Regions from separate parts of the Virgibacillus dokdonensis genome, predicted to be linked through region 1. Evidence: riboswitches for the same ligand, from Rfam matches in the RefSeq annotation. Region 1 holds a riboswitch; each other region holds the start of a gene.
What was found. A riboswitch is a leader RNA that binds a small molecule or an ion and turns the genes downstream of it on or off. The one in region 1 is predicted to bind thiamine pyrophosphate.
Positions count from the first base shown of each region.

Region 2: it holds a riboswitch for thiamine pyrophosphate, as region 1 does, so the genes downstream of both, tenA (thiaminase II) here and B2C77_RS06240 (thiamine phosphate synthase) in region 1, are expected to answer to the same signal.
Region 3: it holds a riboswitch for thiamine pyrophosphate, as region 1 does, so the genes downstream of both, B2C77_RS14490 (ABC transporter substrate-binding protein) here and B2C77_RS06240 (thiamine phosphate synthase) in region 1, are expected to answer to the same signal.

Region 1 covers NZ_LT745763.1:970,127-980,281, reverse strand. The annotation lists gene B2C77_RS06260 (ThiF family adenylyltransferase) at 1-638, opposite strand, end outside; gene B2C77_RS06255 (thiazole synthase) at 635-1,399, opposite strand; gene thiS (sulfur carrier protein ThiS) at 1,403-1,606, opposite strand; gene thiO (glycine oxidase ThiO) at 1,773-2,882, opposite strand; gene B2C77_RS06240 (thiamine phosphate synthase) at 2,866-3,477, opposite strand; TPP riboswitch at 3,659-3,769, opposite strand; gene B2C77_RS06235 (DinB family protein) at 4,080-4,541, shown strand; gene B2C77_RS06230 (acetamidase/formamidase family protein) at 4,672-5,571, opposite strand; gene B2C77_RS06225 (HAD family hydrolase) at 5,857-6,522, shown strand; gene B2C77_RS06220 (SCO family protein) at 6,983-7,570, shown strand; gene B2C77_RS22330 (hypothetical protein) at 7,789-7,914, opposite strand; gene B2C77_RS06215 (PTS sugar transporter subunit IIB) at 8,297-8,581, opposite strand; gene B2C77_RS06210 (PTS galactitol transporter subunit IIC) at 8,583-9,932, opposite strand.
Region 2 covers NZ_LT745763.1:3,094,939-3,105,702, forward strand. The annotation lists gene B2C77_RS16075 (BglG family transcription antiterminator) at 1-987, opposite strand, end outside; gene B2C77_RS16080 (GNAT family N-acetyltransferase) at 1,286-1,753, opposite strand; gene B2C77_RS16085 (HAD family hydrolase) at 1,786-2,430, opposite strand; partial or broken gene B2C77_RS16090 (DUF6434 domain-containing protein) at 2,465-3,033, opposite strand; TPP riboswitch at 3,376-3,470, shown strand; gene tenA (thiaminase II) at 3,600-4,292, shown strand; gene B2C77_RS16100 (hypothetical protein) at 4,743-5,402, shown strand; gene B2C77_RS16105 (cysteine hydrolase family protein) at 5,726-6,280, opposite strand; gene B2C77_RS16110 (hypothetical protein) at 6,736-7,218, opposite strand; gene fba (class II fructose-1,6-bisphosphate aldolase) at 7,624-8,493, opposite strand; gene iolD (3D-(3,5/4)-trihydroxycyclohexane-1,2-dione acylhydrolase (decyclizing)) at 8,548-10,464, opposite strand; gene iolC (5-dehydro-2-deoxygluconokinase) at 10,483-10,764, opposite strand, start outside.
Region 3 covers NZ_LT745763.1:2,734,558-2,745,321, reverse strand. The annotation lists gene B2C77_RS14510 (DNA methyltransferase) at 1-1,662, shown strand, start outside; gene pglZ (BREX-3 system phosphatase PglZ) at 1,663-3,627, shown strand; gene B2C77_RS14500 (hypothetical protein) at 3,620-4,336, shown strand; gene B2C77_RS14495 (hypothetical protein) at 4,495-4,866, shown strand; gene B2C77_RS21440 (DEAD/DEAH box helicase) at 5,049-5,198, shown strand; TPP riboswitch at 5,807-5,916, shown strand; gene B2C77_RS14490 (ABC transporter substrate-binding protein) at 6,167-7,168, shown strand; gene B2C77_RS14485 (thiamine-binding protein) at 7,265-7,555, shown strand; gene B2C77_RS14480 (ABC transporter permease) at 7,555-8,319, shown strand; gene B2C77_RS14475 (ABC transporter ATP-binding protein) at 8,364-9,098, shown strand; gene B2C77_RS14470 (TatD family hydrolase) at 9,101-9,880, shown strand; gene ptsP (phosphoenolpyruvate--protein phosphotransferase) at 10,312-10,764, opposite strand, start outside.

The DNA of each region.
Region 1 (10,155 bases):
GACATTTCGTGTCCGGTTAAATATTTCAAGCATTCTGCCGTTTGATATGCCGCGGTAATTTGAACAGCCGGAGCAATCACTCCCACCGTATCACAGGTTCTCCCTTGCTGCGGAATTTGATCAATTAAACATTGTAGACAAGGCGATTTCCCAGGCATAATGGCTAAAACAATGCCATAACTCGTTAAACATCCTCCATATACCCAAGGTACACGCCATTTGGCACAAGCATCATTAATAATAAACCGCGTATTGAAATTATCCGTTCCATCAATTACAAAATCAGCATACTCCATGAGTGCTTCTGCGGTTTCGGCTGCAAATTCTTCAACAACCCCTTCAATCCTAATGGATCCGTTAATTGCTTGTAACCGCCTAGATGCCGCTTTAGCTTTCGTATGAGCGTGCGCTGCATCTTCTTCTGTAAACAACTGTTGTCTACTTAAATTACTCCACTCCACATAATCGCGGTCAATGATGGTGATTTTCCCAACACCAGCACGAGCTAACATTTCCCCATTTGCACTTCCTAATGCACCAGCTCCAACAATAACGACATGCTTATTAGCTAGTTTTTGTTGGCCCTCTGTTCCAATTGGAGCAAATAACTCTTGTCGTGAATAACGCTGTTTTATCATTCTATCATCGCCGTATCTGGACTACTTTTGGTTGCATATGTTTTTTTCGGTATTCTTCCTGCTTCATAACTTAATCGCCCTGATTCAACCGCAAGTTTCATCGCCTTTGCCATTTTAACCGGATCATCCGCTCCAGATACAGCCGTATTTAATAATATTCCGTCAGCGCCTAATTCCATGGCATAACTAGCATCACTTGCTGCTCCAATCCCCGCATCAACAATAACAGGAACATTCGATTGCTCAATAATAAATTGCAAATTTAGCGGATTTATTACTCCTTGCCCAGAGCCAATTGGAGAAGCGCCAGGCATGATTGCGTGTACACCAGCTTCTTCTAACTGTCTTGCTAATACGACATCATCCGATGTGTACGTTAAAACGGTAAAACCTTCCTCAAGTAACAGCTTAGATGCTTTCATTGTTTCAAATGGGTCTGGTAATAATGTTTTATCACATCCAATTATCTCTACCTTAATCATATCACAGAGTTCAGATGCTTTTGCTAAACGTGCGATCCGCACTGCTTCTTCTGCCGTTTTAGCTCCAGCTGTATTCGGCAATAAGGTATATTTCTTTAAATCTAATTCTTCCAATAAATTTGGTTCTTTTGTGTCAAAAATATTCATTCTTCTAACAGCAAAGGTTAGAATTTCTGCTTTTGATATATTTACGGCTTCTTTTTGTACTTGGAAACTTGGATATTTTCCCGTACCTAACAATAATCTAGATGCAAATGTTCGCTCTCCGATTTGTAACATTGGTTAACCTCCTCCTACAAAATGAACAATTTCAATTCTATCTCCGTCTTCCAAAATCGTCTGTGGATAATCTTTTTTGCCAATAATTTCTTTATTTTTTTCTACTGCTGCTACTTTTTCTTGTATGTCATAAGCTTCCAACAAATCAAGCATTGTCATCGTCTCTTTGGCAAAATGCAATGTCTCTCCATTCACATGCAGTTCCATACCATATCCTCCTCTCTTTTTTAACAATATAGAAAACGATAAAGCTATGGAATCATCATTCTAGCAAAATGTAGACTCCCCATAAAAAAACTTGACCAGAAGCTAGTTTTTTATAAAATACATCTTCGCCTTAATAGTGCGTATCTTCGGAAATATTTTTCTGGTTTTAGCTATTAACCATCGCTAAACGCTGGGGAGACACTAGGTTTTCTATAACTTTTTGGTTTTGATTCATTATTAGGTCACCAATTAATTGCGCAGTAGCAGGCGCCAACAATACCCCATTTCGATAATGCCCAGTAGCATAATAAAGACCTGGTAAGGAAGGATGCTCTCCAATAACAGGTATCCCATCTTCTGTTCCAGGTCGCACACCTGTTAAAAAAGAATCTATCCTAGCATTTCGAAAAGATGGAAAAATAGTATTAAAATGTGTTAGCAAAGATTCAATTCCTCCCACAGAAACATAGGACGATTGATTATAGCGTTCGGAAGTTGCGCCAATAACATAGCGACCATCTCGTTTTGGTACAAGGTAAAAATCCTTACAAAAGAGTGTCTGTTTTAACTGAATACCGCTAGAAATAACTGATAAACATTCCCCCTTTACTGGTATCATTGGATTAACTAGCCCCATTGCTGTAAACCATCGCCCACTCTCAGCCCCTGTGGCAATTACTACGCGCTCAGCTGTTATCAAACCTTCATCTGTATCCAAGTGAAAAGTTTTGGCTACGTGGTTTATGTTCCACACATGGCAATCCTCTCTCTCCTTGCCACCTTTTGCGATAGCCCCCTGTTTAAAAGCTTCACAAACTCGTGAGGGTTCCACATGCCCATCCGTCTCCATGTAAATGCCAGCAATCGCTTCTTTACCTAACATGGGAAACCATGCTTTCAGTTGCCTTGGGTCCACCCATTCTAAATTCGGGAAAGCTTGTCGCTTTAATTCCATTGCTTGTTTTTCCTGTTCATAAAAAGCAAGCTCCACCATGCCTCCAGAAGCTAACTGAATATCGATAGATGTTAGTTGATACAATTCCCAATTTAATTCCTGATACATATCTCTACTAGATTGACAAAATTTATAAAACTCATTTGCATTACTATTCTCCGTATGTACACCTAACATTCCGGCGGCTGCATTTGTCGCCTTTCTTCCACTTTGCTGTTTTTCAACAACAAGGGTAGTTACATTATTTTTATTTAAGTGATACGAAATAGCATGACCAATAATTCCACCGCCAACAACGACAACTTCATAATGATCCTTCAATTTTCTCTACCTCCTTACGTAGGCTCATAGCAGCTGTCTTTGGACAAGATGCACTAAAAATCCCCGACATGACAGCAACACCTGTTACCCCAATATCTTTAAAGTCGGATACTCTATCTCCTGTAATCCCACCAATTGCAATGACTGGAATTGTAATTGCATGAATGATCTGTTCCAATTGGTATAATCCTCTTGGTTTTATACCTGGTTTACTATCTGTTTGATAAATATGTCCAAACATCACATAGTCAGCCCCATTATTTTCAGCATATTTTGCCGCTTCCAAAGAGTGAACAGAACGCCCCACTCTTAAAGAGGGAAATAAGCGCTTTATCTCCCCTATATTTGTGCAGTATTCAGGCATATGCAATTGATTTACTCCCGTTAAAAACGGAATTTTAACATGCGTATGAACACAAAGTACTTCTTTTGGAGCACCGCTGTTTATTAATTCCTGCACAAATTGCGAATATTCAAATCTCGATTTCTGTTTTTCTCTTAAAATGATGTGATCTACGAAAGGAGCAATTGCTAGTATTGTATTGATTAATTTTGTCTCTTCCGTTTCTCCATTCGTTACCGCATATAATTGCATTAGGTCCCCTCCCATTCGTTTAAACAGTTTTATGGAGAAATTGAAGTCTTTTTATACAACACATCTTAACATGAAAAGCGAATGCTTTTCATGAAAGGTAGAACAAAAAATGTCACTTTCTCCAACATCGGAAAAAGTGACATGTATGCACATATATAGAAGTAAGACTATGTACAGTAAAATAGCCTTACAGTCACTTTCCTCCGCTGGTTTGTTAGCCAGTTCAGGTTCAAAGAGTCCCAACGTTGTACGTTGATCTCAGCCATTAAAAATGGCACCCCTAGCGATTTCAAATATTCATCATTTTTATTATCTTCTACCTTACAGCACATAAAACCATATGTCCAGCAATTTCCTTCCATTACCTTTAAGGTACATAAAACTTCTGTTCAAGACTGGAAACATGTCTAATAACTCTAAGTGTCAAATCCTCGAGCTACTATTTAGTATTATATTTCTACTAAATTCACTTTAGGGATTAACAATGAAATCAATGTAAAAAATTAAAACAATATTTCTTATACATATATAGGTATAAAACTATTCATCTTGTAACTTCTCTGTTATACTAATCTCAAATTGAGCAATTAGGGGGATGAAAAATGAGTAAAGATTTAATTGAACAATTTGCGTTGAATCGTAACATGCTGTTTATGGAGCTAGATAAACTAGATGAATCACTAATTGACGAACAATTAGACGAACTAAATAATACGGTACATTGGCATATCGGACATATTTTAACTGTCGCGGAGCAATTTCTATTTGGTTTCCCAAACCAAACAAAGCATTTACCAGAGGAATTTATTTCTCTATTTGGAAACGGTACAAAACCTGCTGATTGGCCAGAAAATGTCCCATCCCTTGCAGAATTAAGAGAAAAACTGCAAGAACAAATGGAGCGTGCTATGAAACTGGACACGGAATATTTTGCTATCCCATTGGAAAAACCTTTTCTAGGGCAAGATACAATCGGCGGACTAGCAAAAGTTGCTACATTCCATGAAGCCCATCATACTGGTCAGTTACATACGATTCATTTAATCGCTGCAAAAAGAAAATAACTTGCACTTGTAGGGGGATTAGGGAGTTTTCCCCCTACGATTTCTCTCAAGAAGACCCATTAATTTTTGTAAGCTTATTTTTTCCTTTTCTCTACCTCTTCTTCACATAAAAATCATGAAAAATTATTCTCTACAGTAGTTGGTAACCGTATTTATCCAGCACCCACACCGGAAGTTCCATTCGCGATGTCATGAACGGATCAACAATTTGGCAAATTTTTAAATCTGCTCCCACAGATAGAAACATTGCTGCTTCATGCGCTTCCATTTTCAGTACATTCACAAGAAAAGTATGCATATGTTTCGTTGCTTGTTTAGAAGCTTCATCTAGCGTTTCACGAGACGCTATCGTCATCACATGTTTGTCATCAGCTAAAAACGGAAGTGGATAAGGTTGTCCTTTAATCAAGCTAACTTTAACTGTAATTTCAGCAGCAATCTCTAATCCACAAATAACTACCTCACCATCTCCCATAACTGCGTGTACATCTCCCATTGCCAAAAGAGCCCCTTCTACATTTACCGGTAAATAAAGGGAAGATCCTATTCCAATTCGTTTACAATCCATATTTCCACCGTGATCTTTTGGCGTTCCTGTTGGCACATCTTCATCAAGTGGAGCAGTTCCAATAACCCCAATCATAGGTTTTATCGGTAAATGTAAAGTTTCATTAAAAATAGCTTTCCCATCATTTATCGGAATAATTTTTGTTTTTTCATCAGTAAAACTACCTGCTAAAGCCCCCATTTCTGGCGTGATGGACATTACGCCTTGGTTAGCGATTTGAATATCCAATATATCCACTTTTAATGTATCTCCTAGTCTGGCGTCTTCTACAAACAACGGTCCTGTCGCTGGATTAATTTTATCCCACCCGACTGTGTGGAATAAATCGTCTTCGCTTTTCATTTCATTACTAAAACAATCGTACGTTTCAAATAGAATTGTTTCTTCTGAAAAAACTGTTTCAACAGGCTTGTTCTTTGGTGACATTGACAAAATATAGTTTTCCTTCGCAATTTTTTTCACTTACGTATACCTCCTAATTCACAGCATCATTTGTGACATCTCTTCTATGTTAGCTATGTTTATTATACTACTATTCACCCCCTCCCTTTCACCCAAATGTTAGCTAGTTGCTCTAATCATTGCTATAATAAACATGGATTTTCTAAACTTGAAGTGCGTTAATAATCAACCTGAAAGATTAATACACGCACTTTCTACAGAAGTTCCGTCTGTGTATTTTCATTACTAACTAAGAACAGTACTAATAAAGTACAAACATTTTACATTCATTTAGGAGGATATACAATGAATCAACTAAAATTAATGATTTTTGATATGGACGGTTTACTATTTGATACGGAACGGATTGCCTTCCAAGCCTTAAAAAAGGCGATGAAAAATGCTGGGTATAACCTAACACTAGACATATACCGTAAGATTATTGGTGCTGGAAACCAAGAAGATGAGAAAATATTAAAAAGCGTATACGGGGAAAAATTTTCCTTTAACCTCATAGTGGAAGACTATCTCTATGAATCTGAGAAAGTATTAAAAAACGATGGCTTAAAAATAATGAAAGGTGTTCCAGAACTTCTCAATATGTTAGATGAACGAAAGATTAAAAAATGTGTTGCCTCTTCTAGTTCATTAGAAACGATTGATCGCTATTTGACGATGACAAATTTGAAAGCTAGATTTGACTTTTATATGAGTGGGGATGAAGTAACACGCGGAAAACCTCATCCTGATATTTTCCTTGAAGCATGTAAGCGCGCAAATGTAACCCCCGAATTGGCAATGGTGCTAGAAGACTCTCCAAATGGTTTAAGAGCTGCTTATCAAGCAGGCATAAATTGTATAGTAGTACCTGATTTAGTCGAACCTGATGAAGAAATGTACATCAAAACGTATCGAGTAGTAGATAGTTTAGTAGAAGTCTGCGATCTACTCACTGCACAAGAATCGGTGTAAAAGATACTGCAGGAATTGCTGTAACGAAATAATAGATAACTGAAATATACGTTACAAATGAACCGAGCTGTCCATATCAAAATCTATTACAAGTTGTCATTTTTCCTTCACATATCCATATTGCGATGGAAGTGTTTACTTGGTACAATTTTGTTAAACTATGTTTTATATTGTTAACAGATGTTAGAAGGGTTTTTGAAGAGTTAAAAGTGGGAAAGAATGTCATGATCTTCATTGTTGGAAGTTTTCTCATCACTTTAGGATCGTTCGTACTACAAAGGTATGATCAGAACCAACCCCTCTGAATCAGGGGATGTAGGTGCTGCTATCATCTAATTACACTCGTGCTCAGCAGACCTCCAACTCTTGAACGGAGAGACAAATTACTTGAATTTGAAGCTCTAAAATAACCTTTTAAACATCAAATATACGTGGGGGTAACAAGACGGGAAGGAAGTTGATGATGAAAAAGTTTATAGGGGTTGCTTTACTAGTATTAGCTGCTTTTCTAACAGCTTGTGGTGGAGCAGAAGAAAAGATTGAACCAAATATGTCAGAAGAAGTAATGGACTTTACGTATACTACGCAAGATAACGAAGAACTTTCCTTAGAGGACTTGAAGGGGAACTATTGGATTGCTGATTTTATTTTTACAAATTGTACAACCGTATGCTTACCGATGACATCTAATTTAGCAAAGTTACAACAAAAGACAAATGAAGAAAATATAGATATTCAATTTGTCTCTTTCAGTGTCGATCCAGAATATGATACACCTGACGTATTAAAAGAATACGCTAAAGAATACCAAGCAAATTTAGATAACTGGACCTTTCTAACAGGCTATGATTTTGAGAAGATCAAAGAGTTTTCTATCAAATCATTTAAGAGCATGGTCGCTCCCCCTCCTGAAGGCAACGATCAAGTAACACATGGTACGAGCTTTTTCTTAGTTAACCCTGAAGGAGAAGTCTTTAAAAAATACAACGGTGTACAAGCTGATAGTATCGACACCATGGTTAATGATCTAAAAGAATTAGGTTTATAATATGGATAGGGGAGAGAGCCTAGTATAGGATGATATTAGGCTCTCTAAATGATTTACCATCCCTCGTTCAATAATACATTTTTCCGCAATTCATTCAGAAAGTAGCATACTCTGTTGCATCCTTGTGCAAAGTTGTCATAATAAATCACATCTTAAGTTTCCCGCTATCAGAAACAGATCGCCAAAAAACGAATGATAATTATTTTAATTCAGCATTTTTATTCTGCATAGATTTCACTTTGCTCCTCCCCAACTTCTTGATCGCTTCTAAATAGGAAATGCGCTACCAAAAAACCTAACAACGAACTACCAATAATAAATTTCAATTGCAAGAATTCTATCATTCATTCGACGATAACGGTGAACCAGTTGGAGCTACTTTTATCGGCAAACCTTTTCTAGAACAAGATCTATTTCAAATTGGCTACGCTTATGAACAAAAGACAAAAAATCGTAAGGCTCCTAATTTGTAAAAGAGTTATTTGCGTAATAGGAGCAACAAAATTCCCACTTCTACAATAATGATAGTAGTGGGAATTTTTTATCGTCAAACTATGATATATGTTCGGAGGGGAGTATTCAATACATGAGACTTCCTTCCAACCGCATCGTTTGTTTAAAGCCTGAGAAAGACAAGACTGATAGCCCATTCTCATCACGTAAGCCGTAGTTCTGCTTGTACGATAAACTGTACGATCATTCAGCAGATTATATCTATTTCTATTCTCAGCTAAATACTTTTTCACGAATTATTTGATACATTTCCTCTACCCCTATTCCCGATATGAATGGCGTACCGTCAATCACATAATCTTTCATTTCATCAGGTACAATAGTCGTTGAGATAACAAAATCATACATATCATATTGATTTACTGCTTCTGCTACACTAGATTGAAAAAGCGATACTTGATGTATCAGCTTTTCTTTTTCTAGCCATTCACGTATTTTTTCTTTCACCATTGTAGAAGTTGCAACCCCAGTACCACAAATTACGAGTATTTTAATCATTTTATTTCCTCCAATAGGAATTATTTTTATGTTTGCGTCTCTTTCGTCTGTTAACATAGAAGAATAAACCCATTATAAATGACCCAAAAACTATAAAACTAAACCAATGCATCCTTCCTGTTAGCCAAATGAAAGGAAAAGTTGTCCACACTGCACCATCTACAAGCGAAGAAATCGCCCCATAATTTCCCATATTAAAACCGGCACTCATTGCTGTCGTTGTTACTAAAGGAGCTACCCAAGTTGCAATATAAAGACCAATGCCAATATAAAAAGCTCCACCAATAACTGTCCGAATTATATTACCTTTAAAAACAGGTACCATTAAAGCGATAAGAAAAGGAATCGTCGCTAAGTCTGTAAAAGGTAACACTTTATTACCTGGTAATATCACGGCTAAAAACAGAGTGATGGGCACTAATAACAAAGAAGCTGATAAAACGGCTGGATGCCCCACCGCTAAAGCACTATCCATTCCAATATATAAATTCCTCTCTGGAAAACGTTGCTTCATATAATTTCCAGCGGCTTCTGAAACAGGTGCAAGTCCTTCCATTAATAAAGCAACCATACGTGGTAATAAGACAAGCACTGCCCCTGTCTGCATTGCTAAAATTAACGTATTTTTAAGGTCATATCCTGCCAGTACACCAATAAATAAACCGATGACCACCCCCATTACTGTCTTATCACCAAACACACCCAGATGTTTTTGAATGGAAGCTTGATTTGCCTGTAGCTTATTAAATTTAGGAATCCGATCAAATACGTAATTTAAAGGTTTGGCTACGATATAAGATGGAGCAGAAGCCCCATGCGGGAAAGTAATCTGTTTAAATCCATAGTAGGATTGGATATCCTTCTGAATCCAGTCACCAAGCAAAAGCAATACTATATGATGAACAATCATTACTCCAACAGCCATAGCGAAATGATTGGTCAACGCCAAAACTAATGAGGCTGTAAAAGAAGTATGCCAAAAATTCCATATATCAATATTTAGTGTCCGAGTAAATCCGATCGATAATAAAAGTAAATTGATAGCAATACCTATCGGAATCGTCAAACTTCCTAGAACGGTTCCATATGATATAGCTGCAGCTGCTGGCCAACCAACATCAATAATGGTGAGCTCTAAACCATATTTGTCAACCATAGCTTCAATTGCAGGCCCTAAGCTGTCACCTAATAGACCGATAACAAGATTAATACCAATAAAACCAATACCAACGATTAACCCAGAGCGAACAGCTTTGCTCACCTTTGTGCGCAAAATCCATGCAAAAATAAAAATTACAAATGGGAGCATAACACTAGCTCCCAAGTCAACAAACCACTGTAAAACAGACATTGTTTCTCCCCCTCATACCAATATCTCATTGCATGTACGACATCGATAACGTATTAACATCGTAACTTTTCACCTAGCTGAATTCCATAACAGTAGCATTCTACCAATGGTAAAAGTGAATTTTATGAGATGACGAGTTTTGCTCAATATGAGCTAAGACGATTTCATGAATAGAAAGCTTAGTTATCCACAAATTTCCATAGCGAAAGGATTACATTTTGCT
Region 2 (10,764 bases), 2.1 Mb from region 1:
AAGCAAACTTCGGTAAATAGCAGGTCTCATATGAAGAAGTACTTTATGCTTTAATTCTTTTCTACGATACATATTAATAGCCAAATTCACTTCAATATTGTCAATAAAATGATCCGTTGCTTGAGATACCTCGTCCCCATCTGTAATAAATAGCGCTGACTCTACCATATTGGATGCTAATATTTGTAAGGATAAGTAAAGCAAATCGCTTTGTGTTAAATCATTATAATCCCAAAACATCTGCTGTATTTCAGGAAACTCTACAGTGTTTTTAATATCATAGCTTTCTATTTTAAAGGACCAATTACGATTGAATTTGCTCGCCCTTTTTAAAACAAAGTGAATAATATATGGAAGTTCATCTAATTGTTCATCGGTTAATGTTATACCGATTCTACTCTCTACTCGCTCCAGTCTTTTTTGCAACCGAAATATTTCTGAACTATCTACAAAATTCTTTTCTTCCAACAGTATTCGCCCTGCCGAGGACCGAAGCACGTTTTTCACTGCTGTTACTAATACATTTCTTATTGTAAACTCTGAACCTTTCATAAAATAACCTAACTTGCGAGAATAGTCCACTTCAATTCCTTTTAAACGTAAATTTTCTTTCAGTGGTTTCATATCATTTAATATCGTATTTTTACTCACTAAGCATATGTCTGCTAATTCCAGTAAGGATAAATATTTTTTATCCACTGCTAATGCAATAAGAATCAAATGGTAGCGAATTTCAAATTCATGTTGACTAAATAATTTTTCTCTATCTAGAAAAAATTTCTTATAGCAGATCATCTTACCAACTTCAGACATATAGACTACTTCATCACTTGAAATAATGACATCTTTTTTGAAAGATTGATTCATATCTTTCATTATGTTCATAACTTCATGCTTCGTAAATTGGAACTCGGTTATTAATTCATTGCATCCCACACTTTCTTTCAGTATTAGGTATTTAATAAATCTTCTTTTAACGCCTTCCATCCTTTCACCTCCTTTCCTCTAACAAAAGCGTACCATAAGAAATAAGTCTATTTTCGACAATCTATCACAAAACAATTAAAGCGCTTTCGCTTCTTTTGTGATGAACCTCGTTTTCTTTTCGTTATATTTCCATTCATATAGTCACTGAAATACAAAAACAGTCTAAATATATTCTTAGAAAAACTTGGCTTATCGCCAAGCCTTATGGCGAAAGGCGTAGTTTTTCTTATACTATGAACCTTTACACTTTTATACTTTCCTATAGGGAAATTAAAACAGCGTCAACAAGGCAATCTTACTAAGCCTCGTTAACGCTGTTTCTCTTCAATATCCATTTTATCCTATCATCTACTTCTTTTGTTTTGCGCATCCCTACTTTTTCCAGCACGCTTATGGATGGCAAATTTGTAACCAAGCATTCTGCATGAATTTGCTCTACAGAAGCGAAAGCAAAGGCCCAATCTATAAGCGCTCCAACAGTTTCTGTCGCATATCCTTGATTACGAGCATCATCCATGATTCCATACCCAATTTCTACCGATCGTTCTATACCCGGTTTTCCTTTAAATCCAGCATTACCAATTAAAAGTGTATTCTCTTTATTACAAATCAACCACGGTCCCCAGCCCAATTGACTTTGATCTTCTTGCAACTTTTCTATGTGTTGATAGATATGGTTACCAACACTTTGTTCTCGTTCTAAAACCATGTTTACGTTTTCCTCTGTACAAGGAACTAATAAAAGTCGTTTCGTTTCAATTTTCATGATTCCCTCCAATAACAACAAAAGGAGCTAAATTACGAATATACAAGTTGCATGACTTCATCTATTAGATGATCAGGTTTTTCTTCCGTCAATTGTTCTCTTTTATGACTCCCCCAAGTCACTCCACATGATGAAATAGCAGCAGCTTTAGCCATTTGTAAGTCATATATAGCATCTCCTACCATAACCGTCTCTTCCTTTTTTAAATGATACTGTTCAACGATGTTTAAAATACCGTCAGGATGCGGTTTATAATGAGATACTTTGTCTGATCCTATAATATCATGAAAATAAGTACCTATGTTTAAACTTTGTAGATTCCGTTTTAGTACATCTGTCTTTTTACTTGATAAAACAAATAACAATTTTTCCTCTAAAACCATTTTATGTAACACTTCTGGTATATTCTTAAAAACGGTTAGTAAATCGCTTTCTAACTGTTTATACTGTTCACGGAAAGTTTGCAATAAAAGCTTATACTCATCTTTCAATAACTCTCGATCTGCCATTTTTTTAAAAGATGTTTCAATTGGGATTCCCATATAGTGTTCGATAGTATCCGCAGACGGTATATGTAGTCGTAACGCTTTAAAAGCATTCTGTGTTGCTAATACACTGCATTGCTTTGAATCTGCCAAGGTTCCATCAAAATCAAATATAATATTTTTATAGTTCAATTTGTACACCCCCCTCTTCATCCATAAACCTCAGTTATTTGTTTGCCGTATATTTGTTACTCCCTGGACGTTGCTTTATGTTGTTCCAAGCTTTAATTGCATCTTCCCTACTTTTTCCTTTATTAGCCGGATCTGCAAAAAGTCACGAATAAATTGATTATATTCAAATTGTGGAGCAATCGTTTTCTTGTATGACGGATCTTTCTTTCATTCGCCCTCCTCATACCACGCTTGAACAACATCATGATACGTGTTACCGACATTTTCTTTAAAATAGTTTTGAATATACGTAGAGAAGTGAAAATTCGGGATAATTGTTTTAAAAAAAGCCCGCACATGCTGACTACAACGATGATTTTCCGTAATTACAGTATCTAAGCTTAATTCGTCTTTTGTTTTTGCTTTTTTAGTACCGCTTCTTTTTCGGATTGGCTTTTTTACCTCACCTGTACGCAAGAAAGTTTCAATGCGGTCTGTAAGTTCTAATTTCGATCCCGAAGTACGAATGCCATTTTGCTTACAAAATAATTGTAACTCTTCTTTTAACCAATAGTAGTCTTTGAAAGTTTGTACATGAATATCTTTCGTTAATGCTGGTCTCAATTTTCCATCTCCTAACGATTACATCTATTATAGAACATTCGTTGCTTTATATCCACCCGCTATAACAAATACAATTAGTATTAGAACAAAGACTCGGGGCGCCCGTTTAGCAACGTAGCGAGTGGAGCGAATCAACTGAAGTTTTAGAAATCACGGTGAGGCACGAACCCATGATGACTTATCGTAGGGCGGATTCATGAAGTCGCCTAGTTGCTGGGCGATGGAGCGGGACGTGGCTCATTCGGTTATTTGGTTATCCCATAGCATCAAATTTTTATACTTTCTTATCTCTTGAAAAATAAAGTTGACTTTGTATGACACTATGATATGCTTCAAGTATAGTATTTCTACTAGGGGAGCCCCACTGGCGGCTGAGACAACGACCCTTAGAACCTGATCTGGTTTGTACCAGCGGAGGGAAGTGGAAAACTACTTAACAGCGTTACCTGTTTCATTTTTATATGTATGGACAAAAAGTCCTTTTACACAGATAGGTTGCGTGTATTAAGTATATCCCTTTCTTCCTCGAGCAATGAAAACATGTATGTATGAGGAGGAATTTTTTTATGTCATTTACAGACACATTACGAGAAGTAACCGCAAAGAGTTGGGAGCAAAGTGTAAAACATCCATTTGTAAAAGGGATTGCCAAAGGTGATTTATCCCTAGACATTTTCAAGTATTATATTTTACAAGACATTTATTACTTGAAGCACTATGGAAAAGTCCATGCCTTGGCAGCTACATTAGCTGAAGATTTTCAAGTAACAGCTATGCTAGCTGACAAAGCAAAAGGAACTGCACAAGCAGAGCTAACCGTTCATAAACAGCATGCAGAAATCTTAAACATCACAGATACAGATTGGGATCATTTCAAACCAGCCCCAACTGCTTACGCCTATACATCACACTTATATCGCGCTGTAGCATCTGGAAGCCTAGGTCAAGCTATTGCAGCCATGTTGCCTTGTTATTGGTTATACGCAGATATCGGAAAAACGTACGAAAATGCAAAACCAACCGAAAAAATCTATCAAAATTGGATTGCTACCTATGCAAGTGACTGGTTTCAAGATTCAACCAATGAACAGATTCATTTGCTTAATCAAATTGCATCCGAATCTACGGAGAAGCAAAAAGAAAAGATGAAAGAGCAATTTATCATTGCTAAAGAATACGAGCTTGCCTTCTGGGAGATGTCCTATATAAAGGAAAATTGGTTCTCTGACAGACATTGGCATGAGCTTTCGATGGCTTAAATAAATACAAAATCAGTGAGAGAAACCTATCTTTCACTGATTTTTTAATGTATAGAATTATTCCTCTTCTCCAGAAAATCTGTAAGTTCCAGGTTAATGATTATTTTTTATCATCATGAACATATAGAAAAATTGAACTACAATGGACACAACGAAATTTTTTCTGCATAATAACGATATATCCTAATTTTCAACTTACTACAACATGGATATAGAACAGATAATAATTGTTTATAGCTAGGAATGAATTCACTCTATATCCAGTCAAAACTATATTCTAGCCGAAAATAATTATCTAACATTTATTAATTTTGAAGGAGCGTTAATATGAACACTCTCCCCCTTTTATTAAGAAAACTTGTTACTTCTTACATACTAACTATCTTTATTGCTATCTACTTTGCAATCTTTTATCTATTCCCAATAGAATCAGCTTCCTATTATTTAGAAGTGGACTTTTTAGGGTGGACTTTCATTTATAGCATTTATATTTTTCCTGTACTGCTTTTATATGGAAGTCCTATTTCAATTATAGTAGAGCTCATTCATAAAAAAGGCATCTTTAAAAATAGATGGCTTTACATTCTATTACATAGTTTATTTGGAGGATTTTTCGGTATTATTGTGGTGACTCTTGACTCTTTTCTTTTTAATTGGTTATTCATTTTATTTGGCGCATTTCTGGCATTATTATACGCTGTGATTGATCGCATTCTCTATATAAAAATAAAAAGCAAAAAAGCAATTTGGATTAGTCTATCGTTTCCAGTTATTATATTAGCATTCATGTGGGGTGGTTTTCAATTTGCATCAGAGCCTCTCCCTCCATTTACTGCAGAAGATGCTATAAAATTTGCCTCAGAAGGAGATGAAATGCTAGCAAAATTCCCACAAAAAGAAGGTATTTCTAAAGTGAAAATTGACGGATACCATATAATTCAAGAAACAAAAGCTGAAATTATTGATGATGATACTTATATCCTATATTTTTTTGAAACATGGAGTAAAAATAGTGAAAGCGATTCATTTTCTGTTTCCTATAAGATAGACCGTAATTCTTCAACTTTGCACAACTCAGATTGGAACTATAGCCGTCCATTTGAATATTAAGTCTATCTAGTTTGGTAAATTTAAAGCGTTGGAAAACAGATTTTTTCTAAGAGGACAATAGATAAAGTGAACCTCAATGAGTGGTTTTCTCATCCCCCACTGATGTTAGTACCGCAAGGGTATCACCTAAAGGCAACTGAACGAATCGGGGATTTGGGTGCTGTTATCTCCCACTTAGACTTGATCAACTCACATCTCCAATTTTTGAAGTGGGAGGCTTACAGCACCTTATACCCGGATAAAAACCCTGGCTGCACCATTTTCTAAATTATTTGAGATAAACGAAAGGATTGCATAATTGCACCTTGTAATGAAATACTTTTTTATAAACTGTTAATTAGTTGCTCCGTTGTCCGTATCGTGGCAAATTCACCATGCAATGTAGCCAGAGATACATTATGTATAGTTTCTGCATCATAATATCTATTATTTTGATCTTTCAATCCAAATGCTGCAGTAGCATCTGAAATCAGATATGTATCAAACCCTAAATTACCACTCATTCTTGCAGTCGTTGATACACAATGCGGTGTAGTCAATCCCGTAATTACAACGGTTGATACTTCATTTGCTTTTAATTGTTCTTCTAAGTTAGTACCAATAAAACTACTGTTTACTTTTTTTGTAATGATAACTTCCCCCTCGATTGGTTCAACTATTTCTTTGATAGCAAAGCCTTTATTCGCCATATGAAATACGGAATGAGGATTATCAGACGTGTGTTGTATGTGAATTACTATCCACTTCTTTTCTCTCCATAATTGTAGTATTTTTCTCATATTATCTTCTGCATCTTGATTATTTCTCTCGCCCCATTTTTTATCATCAAAAGCCTTTTGTACATCGACCAAAAGTAAAGCTTTTTTCTTTTCACACATAAATTTCTCTCCTCCTAATGTTTTATCTACCATTTTTATTCTTATTTTAAATAAAAATTTTACATATTTTACAAAAAAAGATAATTAAAACGACTAGGTAGTGTAGCTACTTTTGAATATCTTCTTGTACATCATTAGGACAATTAAACTGTCGGTTGGGTTTCTATTATTCATTGTACTTCCCCTTCCTTATCTACTTTTAGCCTAATATAATTATTTCAAAATTGCTATCTTTTTTGTAAAAATCTAGGCAGAGTACCTTTATTGCCATAGATGGATCCCTTTATGGTTTAATTTGCAATATCCCCCACCGGCATTCTCCTAACTTATACTTATTGAATACAATAATAAAAACACCCAACAGTTAGTTTAATATCACGCTAACTTCAGGGTGTCCTCATCTATATTGTTACTTTATCATGTAAGAATTCAAGCAAAAGTAAAATGAAATGAACCTATGCACATTCCTTTAAAATACAAATTCCATATTGCTTTAGTTCCTTATGGATCACAGGACTATCAGCTATACCTTGACAATAACTGTATTCTAAGAAAACGGCATACATACTGTTCCATGCAGCCTCTAATTCGGTAAGTAAATCCTTTTGTTCCGTAGTAGTTAACGCTGCTTGTAATTGCTTGAAAATGTCATCAGCATGATCTTCTTCTTTTTTTAAATTTGAGTTTGTTAAAGCATTACGGTAGGCAACTTGGTGAATGCGCTCAACAAAAACGATGTTATTAAATGCCTTTCGTAATATATGCTGCTTAGCATCTTCTGTTTCTTTTTCGTCCGTAAACATATATCCTTCTTGTTCATCACACAGCATTTCTTCTGTTTGCTTCACGTGAAAGAAATTATACATGTCGTTCCATTCATTTACCGAATTAAAACAACCCGATGTTTCTTGAAAAACAGTCAAAGTGCTCGCTTTCATATTGCATCCCTCCATCAAAGTTAAGTTACCTTATTCCTGGCACATGCCTTCTACCGTCATAGATTTTGCATAATTCCAAAAATTATTCATTTGAAAAGTAATTTAGAGAATTATACAATATTTCACCTCACTATAATTAAATTTTCAAAATTAATCTGTACAATTATACTAACATATGTTCGTTTTTTTGCACAGTTAAACCTCTTAAGATATGAAAGCTTTTTTACCTATACCCACCTTCGTTCATAGGTGGATTTGTTCATCCTTTCATCAACAATTTCTTGATTAACGCCATAAAATAACCGCAGAAAGTCACAAAAGCAAATTCGACTTCCTACGGTTACTATGATGTTTCAAGTTTAGTTAACTATAAGTTAAACACAAAACAAGCATCAACGATTACTTCTATTCTACTTTTTTCATTGCTTTATTACTTGAACCAAATTCTTGGATTTTTTCATGTACTGTTTCCTTCATTGCCTGTTTACTTAACTCCAATAATTTCTTTGGCTCATATACTTCTGGATTTTCTACTAAACTTTGTTGTAGTGCTTCTCTCCAAGCTATATTCATTTCAGTATTAATATTAATCTTAGCATGCCCCAAGCGTATTGATTTTTGCAGTTGGTCTAACGGTATTCCACTTGCTCCATGTAAGACAAGTGGGATTTCAACTTCTTTAGATATTTCAGCCATCTGCTTAAATCCTAGCTTTGGTTCACCAACATACTTCCCATGTACAGAACCTAGTGCAGCGGCAAGCGCATCGACTCTTGTTTTCTCCACAAGCTCTACACATTCTCGTAAATTGGCATAACAAATATTGCCTATTAGACCATCTTCATAACCACCAACCGTACCAATTTCTGCTTCAACGGATACACCATTTACATGTGCATAGTCTACTACTTGCTTCGTATTTTTAATATTCTCAGCAACTGGAAAATGGCTACCATCGTACATCACAGAGCTATATCCAGCGTCAATCGCTTCAAAACATCTTTCTACACTTTGCCCATGATCCAAATGTAATACAACCGGAACAGTAATTTGTTGAACTTCCATTAGATTACGAACCATATCAGAAATTAGTTTGAAACCACCAAGATAATCCACCAATCTATCCGAAGAAGCAATAATAACAGGAGCCTTTGCCTCTTGAGCTGCTTCTAATATAGCTTGTGGCCAAATAAGACCATTTATGTTAAAATGTCCTACAGCATATCCTGCTTGTTTAGCTTGAGGAAGTATATCATTTAATGTTACTAATGCCATGTTCATTTCTCCTATTTAATTTTACAAAGCTTTCTCTTTTACTTTATTTATTCCTTAATACCCTTTCGCCTGCTTCATTGCTTCTTGCTTATTTTGAAATGCCTTATTTATACTTTCCTTTTTAGAAACTTCAGATAAACCGACATTCCACCAACTTCCCTCATAGCCATCTGACATTGTTTTTGGAAGAACTTTAATTTCAATTAATGTAGAATTTGGTTGTTTTTTCGCATCTTCAATAGCTAGTCTCAATTCATCAAGATTACTTATTTTATAGGTCTTAGCGCCGTAACCCTCTGCTACTTTTGCATAGTCTATGTTTAAAATTGTACCAGCTGCTGTTCTAAATTCTGTTCCTTGGTTTGCGCACCCGTTACCCATTTGTAGATTATTAATACAACCAAATCCAGAGTTATCAAATAGAATAATATTAATTTTTTTATTGTATTGAATAGCTGTAACAAGTTCCGAATGTAGCATTAAGAAACTCCCATCACCAACAAAGGCATACACTTCTTTATCTGGTTCGGCTAGACGTGCTCCTAATGCACCAGCAATTTCATACCCCATACAAGAGTAACCATATTCCAAGTGATACGTATTAGGAACGACCGGATTCCATAATCTTTGCATATCTCCTGGTAATGAACCAGCCGCCGAAACAACAATGGCGTCTTCATTAAGCGATTCATTTAATGCAACAAATACTTCTGTTTGCGTTAGTTCTGTCTGTAAAACATTTGCGTATTCGTTTAACTTTTCTTGTGAAAAATGTCCGTCTATTTCAGGAACAAAATCTTTCCGTTTAAATTGAACATTTGCTAAACGCTTTCTTTCATCTAGCCATTCCCTTTTTAATTTTTCTAATTGCGTACCATAATTTGCCTTATATCCTTCTAATAGTGGCGCTAACTCCTTTAGTGTCGCTTTGGCATCACCGACAACTTGAAATGCGTCTAACTTATATGCTTGCATACGACTTATATTAATGTTAAGGAATTGACTTTTTTCCAAATTAAACAACGTTTTAGAAGAAGTGGTGAAATCGGTATATCTTGTACCAATACCAATAATTAGATCTGCCTCTTTAACTACCTTATTTGCAGCAGATGTACCTAAAATTCCTAGTCCACCTAAATTATTTTTGAATTGCCACTCTACAGTCGATTTCCCAGCATGTGTTTCTACTAATGGAATATCATGTCGTTCTGAGATGTGGATTAATTCCTCTCTTGCTTCTGAGTACTTACAACCACCACCAACAACAATTACTGGTTGATGACTGTTTTTAATTCTTTCTACACTTCCTTCCATTTCACGCTTTGTAGGTACTGTACGGTTGATATAATGTACGCGTTTTTGAAAGAATTCAATTGGATAATCGTACGCTTCCCCTTCTACATCTTGAGGTAAGCAAATCGTAGCTGGCCCCATCGTAGCTGGATTGGTCATTACTTCAAACGCTCTGATCAAAGCAGACATTAGCTGTTCTGGTCTTTGAACGCGATCCCAATAACGCGAAACGGCTTTAAATGCGTCATTTGTTGAAATAGCAATGCTTGACTCTTGCTCTATTTGTTGTAATACTGGATCTGGCTGTCTTGTAGCAAATGTATCTGCTGGTAAGAATAAAACAGGAATCTGATTAGCCAAAGCTGTGCCGGCAGCTGTTATCATATTCGCTGATCCTGGTCCAGCTGAACTAGATAAAGCATAGATCTTTTTACGTAGGGATTGTTTAGAAAAAGCAATTGCTGCATGAGCCATCCCCTGTTCGTTTTTTCCCATAAAGGTTTTTAAGTGGCCTGCGTCTTCTTCTAAAGCTTCCCCAATTCCAAGAACATTGCCATGGCCATATATATGAAAGATACCTTCAACAAAAGGATGTTCTTTGCCATCAACAGATAAATACTGCTGGTTTAAAAACTTTATTAACGCCTGGGCAGTTGTTAAACGAATGGTTGCTACCATAAAATCTCCCCTCCATATCTATTGGGACTGATCGTTGATTAAATCCTCAATCTCTGAAACGGTTGGCATCGCTTCAGAAGAACTATGCTTACTAACAACAATCGCTGCTGCTGCACTAGCATATTTTAAAGCGGTTTCTACATCTTTCTCATTAAATAACGCATAAAGAAATGCAGAAGCATAAGCATCTCCAGCACCAAATGTCTTTAAAACTTTGGTCTTGTAAGCGTTTGCTTTATATTCTTTTCCCTCTTTACTATATGCAAAAGATCCTTCGACACCGTGTTTAATGACAATTAA
Region 3 (10,764 bases), 1.8 Mb from region 1:
GAATCTAGGAGAAATGACAGAATGGGATATACTCACGTGCATCACTTTTATACAAAACGGAATTTACTTACATTGTCTTCTTTTGTAAAACATTCAAAGGGCTCTAAATTTTTCGGCCATTTATTGTTTTTTTTCCAAGCATCAATTACAAGAGCAACAAAAACAAATCGATTTAGATTTGGCGGAACGGGTGGCTTAAGTGGTACACTCTACATACCATCATTGATATTTGAGAGAAATGCGATTGCCTTACTCGAAAAAAAGTTGCGGGATTACAAAAAAGTTTTAGAGGAAGAAAGTAAGGAAATTAAGTATAAAACAATAGTTACAAATCAATCGACGACGGATTTGTCAAATATTCAAAACGACTCTGTTGACTATATTTTTACAGACCCGCCTTTCGGAAAAAACTTAATGTATTCAGAATTGAATTATTTATGGGAATCCTGGCTAAAATTATTAACTAATAATAATCAGGAAGCAATTATTAATAACACGCAAAGAAAAAGAATTGCTGAATATCAGTTCTTAATGGAGAAATGTTTTAGAAATTATTATAGAGTCCTAAAGCCAGGTCGTTGGATGACGGTTGAATTTAGCAACTCCCAGGCGGCAGTATGGAATTCAATTCAAGAAGCAATACAAAGGGCGGGTTTTGTTATAGCTAACGTATCCGCTCTGGATAAAAAACAAGGAAGTTTTAAAGCTGTTACAACTACCACTGCTGTTAAACAAGATTTAATCATTTCGGCATATAAACCTAGACAAGAAAATCTAGTAAGAATGAGGCATGAGCAGAGCAATGGAGAATCAGTCTGGATTTTCGTTACTCAGCACTTAGAGCAATTACCCATATTTATAGGACAAAAAGGAGAAGCACAATTAATATCTGAACGAACACCACGTATTTTATTTGATAGGATGGTAGCATTTCATGTTCAAAATGGTTTACCAGTTCCCATTTCTTCAGCAGAGTTTCAAGAAGGTATTTCTCAAAGATTTCCAATGAGAGATGGAATGGCTTTTCTAGAAGACCAAGTTGCTGAATATGATAAAAAACGAACATTGATGAAGGAGTTTTCTCAACTAAGTCTATTTGTTTCAGATGAGACTAGTGCTATCGAGTGGATCCGTCAACAATTGTTGAAGAAACCTCAATCACGTCAGGATATACATCCTAATTTTATGAAGGAAATTCAGCATATTGCAAAGCATGAATTGTTGCCTGAATTAGATGATCTATTAAATCAAAATTTCTTATTATATGATGGGGATGAAGGAGTTCCTAATCAAATTGTAGCTTATTTACGCAGAACTTATAAAGATTTACGTGGTTTGGATCCTAGTGATTCGAGGGTTGTAGAGAAAGCCAAAAATCGTTGGTATGTTCCTAATCCAACAAAGCAAGCCGATTTAGAAAAACTCCGTGAAAAATCTCTTTTACGCGAGTTTAATGGTTATGTAGAAGAAATGGAAGGAAATAAAAAGAAGTTACGTCAGTTCCGTACAGAAGCTATTCGTGCAGGATTTAAGAAGGCTTACAGTGAAAAGGATTTTAATAAGATTGTCAAGGTAGGAGAACGTCTTCCTGAAAAAGTAATTCAAGAAGACGATAAATTACTAATGTATTATGATAATGCATGTATACGTTTAGGAATATAGATGGTGAAAAAAATGCTCGGATGGCGTAAACATATAATCGATAAAATTCAATTTCAACAAGCACCTATAATTTTGGTGCTTGATAAGGATAATTTATTAAACGATGAATTTGTGTTAAAAGAGTTGCAATCACAGGGGTTTGATGCAATTAGATTTGAAGATAGTATTACATTTCGATTTCTGTATGAACAACAGTATCGTGCAAATATGTCTGAACGTCAGTTACTAATTTATGTAAATGAAGATGTTGTATTTCCGTACGAATTTCAAAGAAAAGCATTGAGTATAAAGGTTAGTTTACAAACGTTATTCCCGAAGTTCTCAGCAAATATCATCCGACAAGTGGATAGAGAAGATTTAGATGTCTTGTATACTGTCCATCAACAGTATCAGGGCACTTCATCTGAGCGAGAAACATTAGAATATATTATTAAACACGTATATAAAATTCCTTATGAAATGATAGACAGTGAAGCAGGTTTATATAAGATTTTATTGTCTATTCACTATCAAACAAAGCAGTTACCCAATATTGTCCAGGATTACCTAATAGAAAAATGGCTGAGAGTTCCTGCTTTAAAATCTTTGCCTTTAAAACAGATAATTAAATCACAAACCTTCTTTTATCATTTTATAGAGCGCAGCTGGCAAGATCTTGTTAAACAATGCCTGCAAATGGAACAAGGGCAGATTAACGATGCATTTTTTATGTATGAAAGCAGTCCATTAGCAAATAATGATGTAAGAAGGTTAATGAATGATTTATTTCTTGAAGGAAAGTTATCTAAGGTGAAAGGCGTAACAATACCAGATGCTGTTCCTGAATGGATGCGTATGGGAATCGAAGAAGTCTCTAATAAAGAGAAAGTCGACACGCAACTAAAATATTTGTGCGATAAAATAGTAAATTGTTTATCTAGTGCTACTCAATATAAAGATTGGTTTCATATAAATGATTTAATTGCAGAACTTAAGGTGGCTTTAATAAAAAATAACAGTCATGTTGTCAAAGTAGAAAAAATCTTAAAAGATGTTAATAGTAAATTTATTCATTGGATGTTTAATCAATACCATACATTAACAAGTTTGCCGCCATATCCAAAACCAAAACTTGTTCATCACATTCCACATGTGATGAGTAAAAACAGACAAGGTGATGAAAAAATAGCGTTATTAGTCCTTGATGGGATGAATTTTGTTCAATGGCGAATGGTTCAAAGCTTTTTGAAAGAGAAAGATTTTTTATTTGAAGAGCAACAGGTCTATGCCTGGGTTCCAACTTTAACATCCGTATCGCGCCAAGCAATCTTCTCTGGAAATATTCCTATAACCTTCGGCAAAACGATTCAAACAACAACAGCGGAAGAAAGGCTTTGGAAATCGTTCTGGGAGAATCAAGGTGTCTTAAAACAATATGTCACCTATCAGAAGGGACTTGGAAACGAAAATTATGAACGTAATAATATTAAAGCTTTAAAACAACGGTCTACCAAAATATATGGTGCTGTTATAGACGTGATAGATCGGTTTACACATCATGCAGTACTTGGAGAAAAAAGCATTACTTCAAACATAACAATATGGCTACAAACAAACTATCTTGTGAATTTACTGTCTGATTTGACGGATGCTGGTTTTTCCATTTATCTAACATCTGATCATGGAAACACCGATGCAACTGGAGTTGGGCGTATATCCGAAGGTGTCCTTGTCGAGCAAAAAGGAGAGCGTGTACGAATTTATAATGATATGACGTTATATGAAGATGCTGCATCAAAACTACCTGTTCAAAAATGGCCTAGTATTGGCTTGCCTGAAAATTACCATGTTTTACTTGCAGAATATGGCCAAGCTTTTGTTCCTAAAAGCCAATCAATTGTAACACATGGTGGAGCTAGTATAGAAGAAGTAATTGTTCCTTTTGTAAAGGTACAAAAAAATGAAGGAAGTGGATTAGGTGAGTAAACCAGTCGGTTTTGATCAAAAAGTTTTGCTAAATCACCTGGATTATACAGCTAATCAAACCAAGAAGCATTCGCGTAAAGAGATGTACACCGTTTTAGACAACTATTTACGTGATGATATTACAGGTGTAAAATCAAGAAAAAATGCCATTACGATGTTAATGAAAATATGGTATCGAGTTGATGATGAGTTGAAACCAATTCGTGACGAAATTCTGGAGGAATTTAGTCAATTAACAAATGAAGAGAGGCTTCTTGTACACTGGGGATTAACGATTGCTGCGTACCCCTTTTTCAAAGATGTTTCGAATGAATTTGGTCGACTGTTTCAATTACAAGACGAAGTTTCAAGTAAAGCAATTAACAATCGGATGAAGGAAGCATATGGTGACCGAAGACGGGTTGAGGTTGCAACTAGCGCGGTATTAGGAAGTATGAAGGCTTGGAATATCATTCAACCAGTAAGTAAAAGTATTTATACTATAAGTGAAAAGATCATAATTACTAGTTCACTGATACAATCATTCTTCGTGCAAATTTTATTAAATGTATTGGATAGTGATGCACTACACGTAGATTTAATCGAAAATCATCCATTATTTTTCCCGTTTAACTGTGAACTAAATATCACAGAGTTACGGGAAAGAAAATCATTTTCTTTTTATCGCCAAGGAGTTAAAGATTTAGTAATTGAAAGAAATCCAATATAAAAACCCGCAGAATAAGGTTTTTTAGTATGTTTAAAAGAGGAGATGTCGTATCAAGTACATACTTTCCAGAGGGTGTAGAAATAAAAAACTGTGAGTTCGTTGAAGGTTTTTGTATCCTGGAAGCAATTGGACGTGATACAAATTAATATTATGAATTAATGATGGAACAAGAAAGGATAAAAGACTTCCAACAACTGAATTCGAAAAAGAATGACTATATACAGGCAGCAGATGTACTAAATTATATTCAATACTTGCTTCTTGAAAATGAAATGAGGTTTTCCGGAACAAGAACACTAGGAAATGAAAAATTATTGCCACTTCCACATCAAATAGAAGCAGTATATGGCAGAATGCTTCAAGTACCACAGACCTGTTTTTTGCTAGCAGACGACCCAGGTGCAGGTAAAACAATTATCAATTATGGCAGGTATGCTGATGAAGGAGTTAAAAGCACGGGTAGTCGTCAATCGTATTCTTATTCTAGTTCCACCTTTTGTTTGGAAACAATGGCAAGCAGAACTGAGTGAGAAATTTGGTCTACATTTTCACATTATCAATCGGAATGTGGTAAATGAATATGGAGTAAAAAACCCTTTTGCGGGAAATTCCTGCTGTCTAGCTTCGTGTATTGGGATATACGTGATGATGTAAGAGTACTTATGCAAGAAGCTAGTTTTTTGACTTAATAATAATTGACGAAGCTCATAAAATGGCTGCTTATACACAAGGAACTGCTAAGAAGAAAACCTTTAGAACAAAACTCTATCAGTTGGGAGAAGCATTGCTAAGAAAATCGGAACATTGTCTGTTGTTAACCGCAACACCACATAAAGAGGATAAGGAAAATTCAGACATTTAATGGAATTAAATGATGAAGACGTCTTTTCTAGTATGAGTATGGATGAGCCAATCCAGGAAACATTAGACGTTTAAAAGAAAATCTCAGCAATTTTGAATGGAACACTGATTTTTCCAAAACGTACGTCAAAGACAATTCCATTTTATTTTAGAGTTATATGATGCAGTAACGGAATATGGAACTCAATATTTCAATCGAGCAATAAATAATGGTAGTCAAAGTACGGCATTTGCGATGATGTTATTGCAAAGAAGACTAAGCTCATCTATTGAGGCAACTCTATTTATCCTTAAAAAGAAGATATAAAAGGTTGGTTAAATTATATAAACAAACCGATAAGGAACGTTCAAGATTTTTAAGGAAAATCAAGAAACTAGATACAGAAAATTATTTAGAAGAGGGTCTTGAACAATAAGAGAAATGGAATGTTCCGTTGGAAAAGTCGGTAGATGATATAGACTTAAAGGAATTGAAAAGAGAAATTCTTGTTTTACAGGGATTAAATATACGCAGAGCTTGAAGACACGTTATTAGGGGGCAGTAAAACTTGCTAAATCCCTTCAAATATGGCATAGTTACTTATGGAAAGACAACTATATAATAGCATACAAGCGTTGTAGGGGGACCAGTGTTGCTGGTTGAGATTGTATCCTTAAGATACGGACTCTTAGAACCTGATCTGGGTAAAACCAGCGTAGGGAACATGTCGACAAGAAAGTATCATTTGCATGTGCAAAAAGCCCTAGGTGTACGTAATCGCCTAAGGCTTTTTTTAAACTCATGCGTGCTTTTCAAAATGATAAACATCCAATATCAACAACAAATCTAAGAGAGAATGGATTGTTGCTAGACTTCCCAATCAGGTTATTTATCCATCAATGAAGGGAAAGCTAAGTCGATCGTGAAATAAAGTTTTCCTTATTCTCTGCACCTTACATAGCTGTAGTTATACTGGAGGAGGAGACAGATTGAAAAGATTTATTATGCTTAGTTTGCTCATTGTTTTACTAACAGCATGCAATGCAAATGACAGTGAGCAAGGTAAAGAAGAAAAATCAGCAGATAAAGCACGAAAAGAAGTTTCTGTAGTGCTTGATTGGACGCCAAATACGAATCATACAGGACTCTATGTAGCGAAGGAAAAAGGTTACTTTGAAGAGCAAGGATTGGATGTTGATATTAAGATGCCAGGAGAAGCAGGTGCTGATCAATTAGTGGCTTCTGGTAAGGCTGATTTTGGTGTAAGTTACCAAGAAGGGATTACGGAAGCAAGAGTACAAGATATCCCTATTGTATCAATTGCAGCAGTTATTCAGCATAATACGTCTGGATTTGCCTCGCCAAAGGAAAAAGATATTACCGAGCCTAAAGACTTCGAAGGAAAAACGTATGGCGGCTGGGGTGCCCCCCTTGAAAAAGCAGTAATTAGCTCGTTGATGAAGCAAGATGATGCTGACGTTGAGAAAGTGGACATTGTTAATATGGGCGATACCGATTTCTTTACTGCGGTAGAACGTGATATTGATTTTGCTTGGATATTTTATGGTTGGACAGGCATTGAAGCGGAACTTCGAAATGAAGAGATCAATATGGTTTATCTTACTGATTATACGGAAAAATTAGATTACTATACGCCAGTATTGGCAACCAATGAAACGATGATAGAAGAAGACCCAGATACGATTAAGCAATTTTTAGCTGCTGTAACAAAAGGGTATGAACTAGCAATTGAAAACCCTGATGAAGCGGCCGAGATTTTAATTCAAGCCGAGCCTGATTTGGACGCAGACTTAGTAAAGGCAAGTCAAAAATGGTTAGCGGATAAGTATCAAGATGATGCAGCTAGATGGGGCGAACAAAAACTAGAAGTATGGGAAAATTATTCGACCTGGATGTATGACAATGATTTACTTGATAAGCCTCTTGACAGTGAAAAAGCGTTTACGAATGAATTTTTACCAAACAACTAAGCAAGAGCAAGGATTCGTTAAACAATAAATGAGCAAACGTCACATTATTTTGTGGCGAACACTTAGATTCAAAACAGAAGTAACGGAGGAGACGTCATGGCTAATGCACTTGTAAGTGTACAAATTATACCAAAAACGAAAAACGGGGAAGATGTAATTCCTTATGTAGATGAAGCGATTGCGATTATTGATGCTTCTGGGGTTCCTTATCATGTAAGCCCTTTGGAAACGACGATGGAAGGGGAATTATCCAACTTGCTTGAGATTGTGGAGAAAATGAACCAGCGGATGGAAGAATTAGGTTGTCCAAGCGTTATTTCGCAAGTGAAGATATTTTTCCAGCCATCAGGGGCTTCGATGGATACGTTAACGGAGAAATATCGGTAATGGATAGGAATGTATTGAGAAGAGGATGGCGGCCAGCTTTGGTCCTCATCCTTTTGATTATCATTTGGGAGACAGCAAGTAAGCTATTTGAGGTTCCGGAATGGATCTTGCCTCCCCCTACATCTATTGGGCAAGAAACCATCATTGGCTGGAGCGATTACAATCATCATCTCTGGGCAACCATTCAACTATCTGTGATAGGATTTGTTATTGGCAGTAGTGTTGGAATCCTAGTTGCTATTTGTTTACATTTAGTGCCAGTTTTACGAGAGGCGATCTATCCATTATTAATAATTTCACAAAATATTCCAATCATTATTTTAGCTCCATTACTCGTTGTTTGGTTCGGCTTTGGCATATTACCTAAATTAATTGTGATTACACTCGTCTGTTTTTTTCCAATCACGATAGCTACTTTGGGTGGGTTTCGACAAACAAGTCGTGAATTACATCATTATATGCTAATGGCTGGTGCCAATAAACGGCAAATCTTCTTCAAATTAGAATGGCCACATGCCTTACCATCCCTATTCAGTGGCTTGAAAATCGCAGCTACTTATAGTGTAATGGGGGCAGTTATTTCCGAATGGCTTGGTGCGAGTGAGGGAATTGGTTATTATATGACACTTGCTTCCTCATCGTTTCGAACGGATCGCGTATTTGTTGCGATTTTGTTTATTGTCACGTTAAGTTTACTGTTTTTTGGACTGCTTTCTTTTGTAGAACGAAAAGTGGTAAAAGCGCCTGCTCAAGAAGATGAATAATAACGCTATAGTTTTTCATTGCGATATGGAAGAAGGAGAATGAAATGGGGAAATTAGACGTACAAAATGTAAGTAAATCGTTTGGTAATCAGCAAGTGTTACAGCAACTTTCTTTTTCGGTTCAAGATGGTGAGTTTGTGTCTATATTAGGTCCATCAGGGAGCGGGAAGAGTACATTATTTAATATAATTGGTGGCATTACCGCTCCAGATACAGGTGCTATTTATTTAAATGGACAGGATATTTCGGGATTACGTGGAAATATTAGCTATATGCCACAGAACGCTTCGCTTTTTCCATGGCGAACGGTTTTACAAAATGTTTTGCTTGGGGAAGAAATTGTTCTTGGCAAGACAGATGAAGAAGAAGCACGGGAAATGATTGCCAAAGCTGGGTTACAAGGTTACGAGCAAGCATACCCGCATGAATTGTCAGGAGGCATGAAACAGCGTGTTTCTTTTCTTCGTAGTATGAAGAGTCCACAATCGATGATTTGTTTAGATGAACCTTTTTCTGCTTTGGATGAATTTACGAGAGCGGAAATGCAAAAGTGGTTACTATCTATATGGGAAAAACATCGAAGATCCATTTTGTTTGTTACCCATAATATTGAAGAAGCATTATTTTTATCCGATCGAATTCTTGTATTGTCAAATAAACCAGCAAGGATTCAAAGGGAGCTTGTTATCCCCTTTGAGAGACCACGTGAAGAGGAACTTGTGTTAAGCAAATCTTTTTTAGATTATAAAAAACAGCTTTATTATGAATTGAGGGAGTAAGCATGAATGTAGCTATTATCGATGCACATATCCATCTAGACATGTATAAACAAAAGGAACGACAACAAATCCTCCAGCAAACAGAGCGAACGAAACTAGAAGCAATGGTTAGCGTGTCCTATGACTTACCATCTTGCAAAGTAAATCTTGATTTACACAAACAATTTGAAAGGGTGAAGCCTGCGTTTGGTTTTCATCCTGAGCAAACCCTTCCAACAGAGGAAGATCTGGCAGATTTGTTGCTGTATATCGAAAAGCACCATTATGAAGTGGTCGCTATTGGTGAGGTTGGTTTACCATATTATAAACGGCAAGCAGATCCAAAATTAAAATTAGAAGCTTATATCAAAGTCCTAGAGGCATTTATAAAGCTAGCCAAGCGGCTTGACCTACCAATTAGTTTGCATGCCGTTTATGAAGATGCAGATGTCGTATGTGATCTATTAGAAAAGCATTCTATTCAAAAAGCACATTTTCATTGGTTCAAAGGCAGTAAACGAACCGTAGAACGGATGATAGAAAATGAATATTTAATATCGATTACGCCAGATGTTTGCTATGAAAAAGAGATCCAACAGCTTGTACGAAGGTACCCCTTAACGCATATGATGGTGGAAACAGATGGACCGTGGCCTTTTGAAGGGCCGTTCGCAGGCGAAATGACAGAACCCAGTATGATTCATCGAGCAGTACATAAAATGTCACAACTGAAAGCAGCACCATTAGAAGTTGTATATAAGCAATTATACGCGAATGCAAGTTATTTTTTCTCGCTGTTTTAAACAAAACAATTTTTCTTGAATGAGAAAAACAGACTAATAAGTGGGCAAATAAAATGCTTTTATCTTAAATAACAGAAAATATCTTTCCAATACCCAGCGTACTAAAAAAGGAATAGTCGTTAGTTATAAGCGGTTATAATGAGACGGGGAAATAGTACCATGACAGGGAAAATGTAATAACAACAGTCCTACTAAAAAATTTTTCTTCACTTAGGGGAGAAGGGAGGATGAAAAGTACTACGTAGGCTATTAGCATGAATAATAAAAGATGCGAATAGTGTTTCTTAGTTAGCCCTGTATACCGTAGACCTGCAGGGGGAGGGAATGAAGAAAAACGAAAACGCATTTGCAATTGTACGATGACAACAAAAGACATATTAAAATAGTAGTATAAAACCGCAAAACGAAAGCGTTCTGCGGTTTTATCTAACTTATTCTGTTTTTTCTTTAATAAATTGGACCACTTCTTCAGCGGTGCTCATAGAAAGAAGTTCGTCCTTATAGGATGCTAACTTTCCTTTATCTAGGTCACGTATTTGTGTACGTGCAGGTAAAATAGATGTAGCGCTCATACTGAATTCATCTAAACCAAGACCGAGTAAAATAGGAATCGCAATAGCATCTCCTGCCATTTCCCCACACATGCCTACCCATTTATCTTCACTGTGAGCAGCTTCAATAACATTGTTTACCAAATTTAAAATGGCTGGGTGGTATGGTTGGTACAAGTAGGAAACTTGTTCGTTCATTCGGTCTGCGGCCATCGTATATTGGATAAGGTCGTTTGTACCGATACTGAAGAAGTCTACCTCTTTTGCAAATTGTTTTGCAATAACGGCAGTTGAAGGGATTTCTACCATGATCCCTATTTCAATATGATCGGA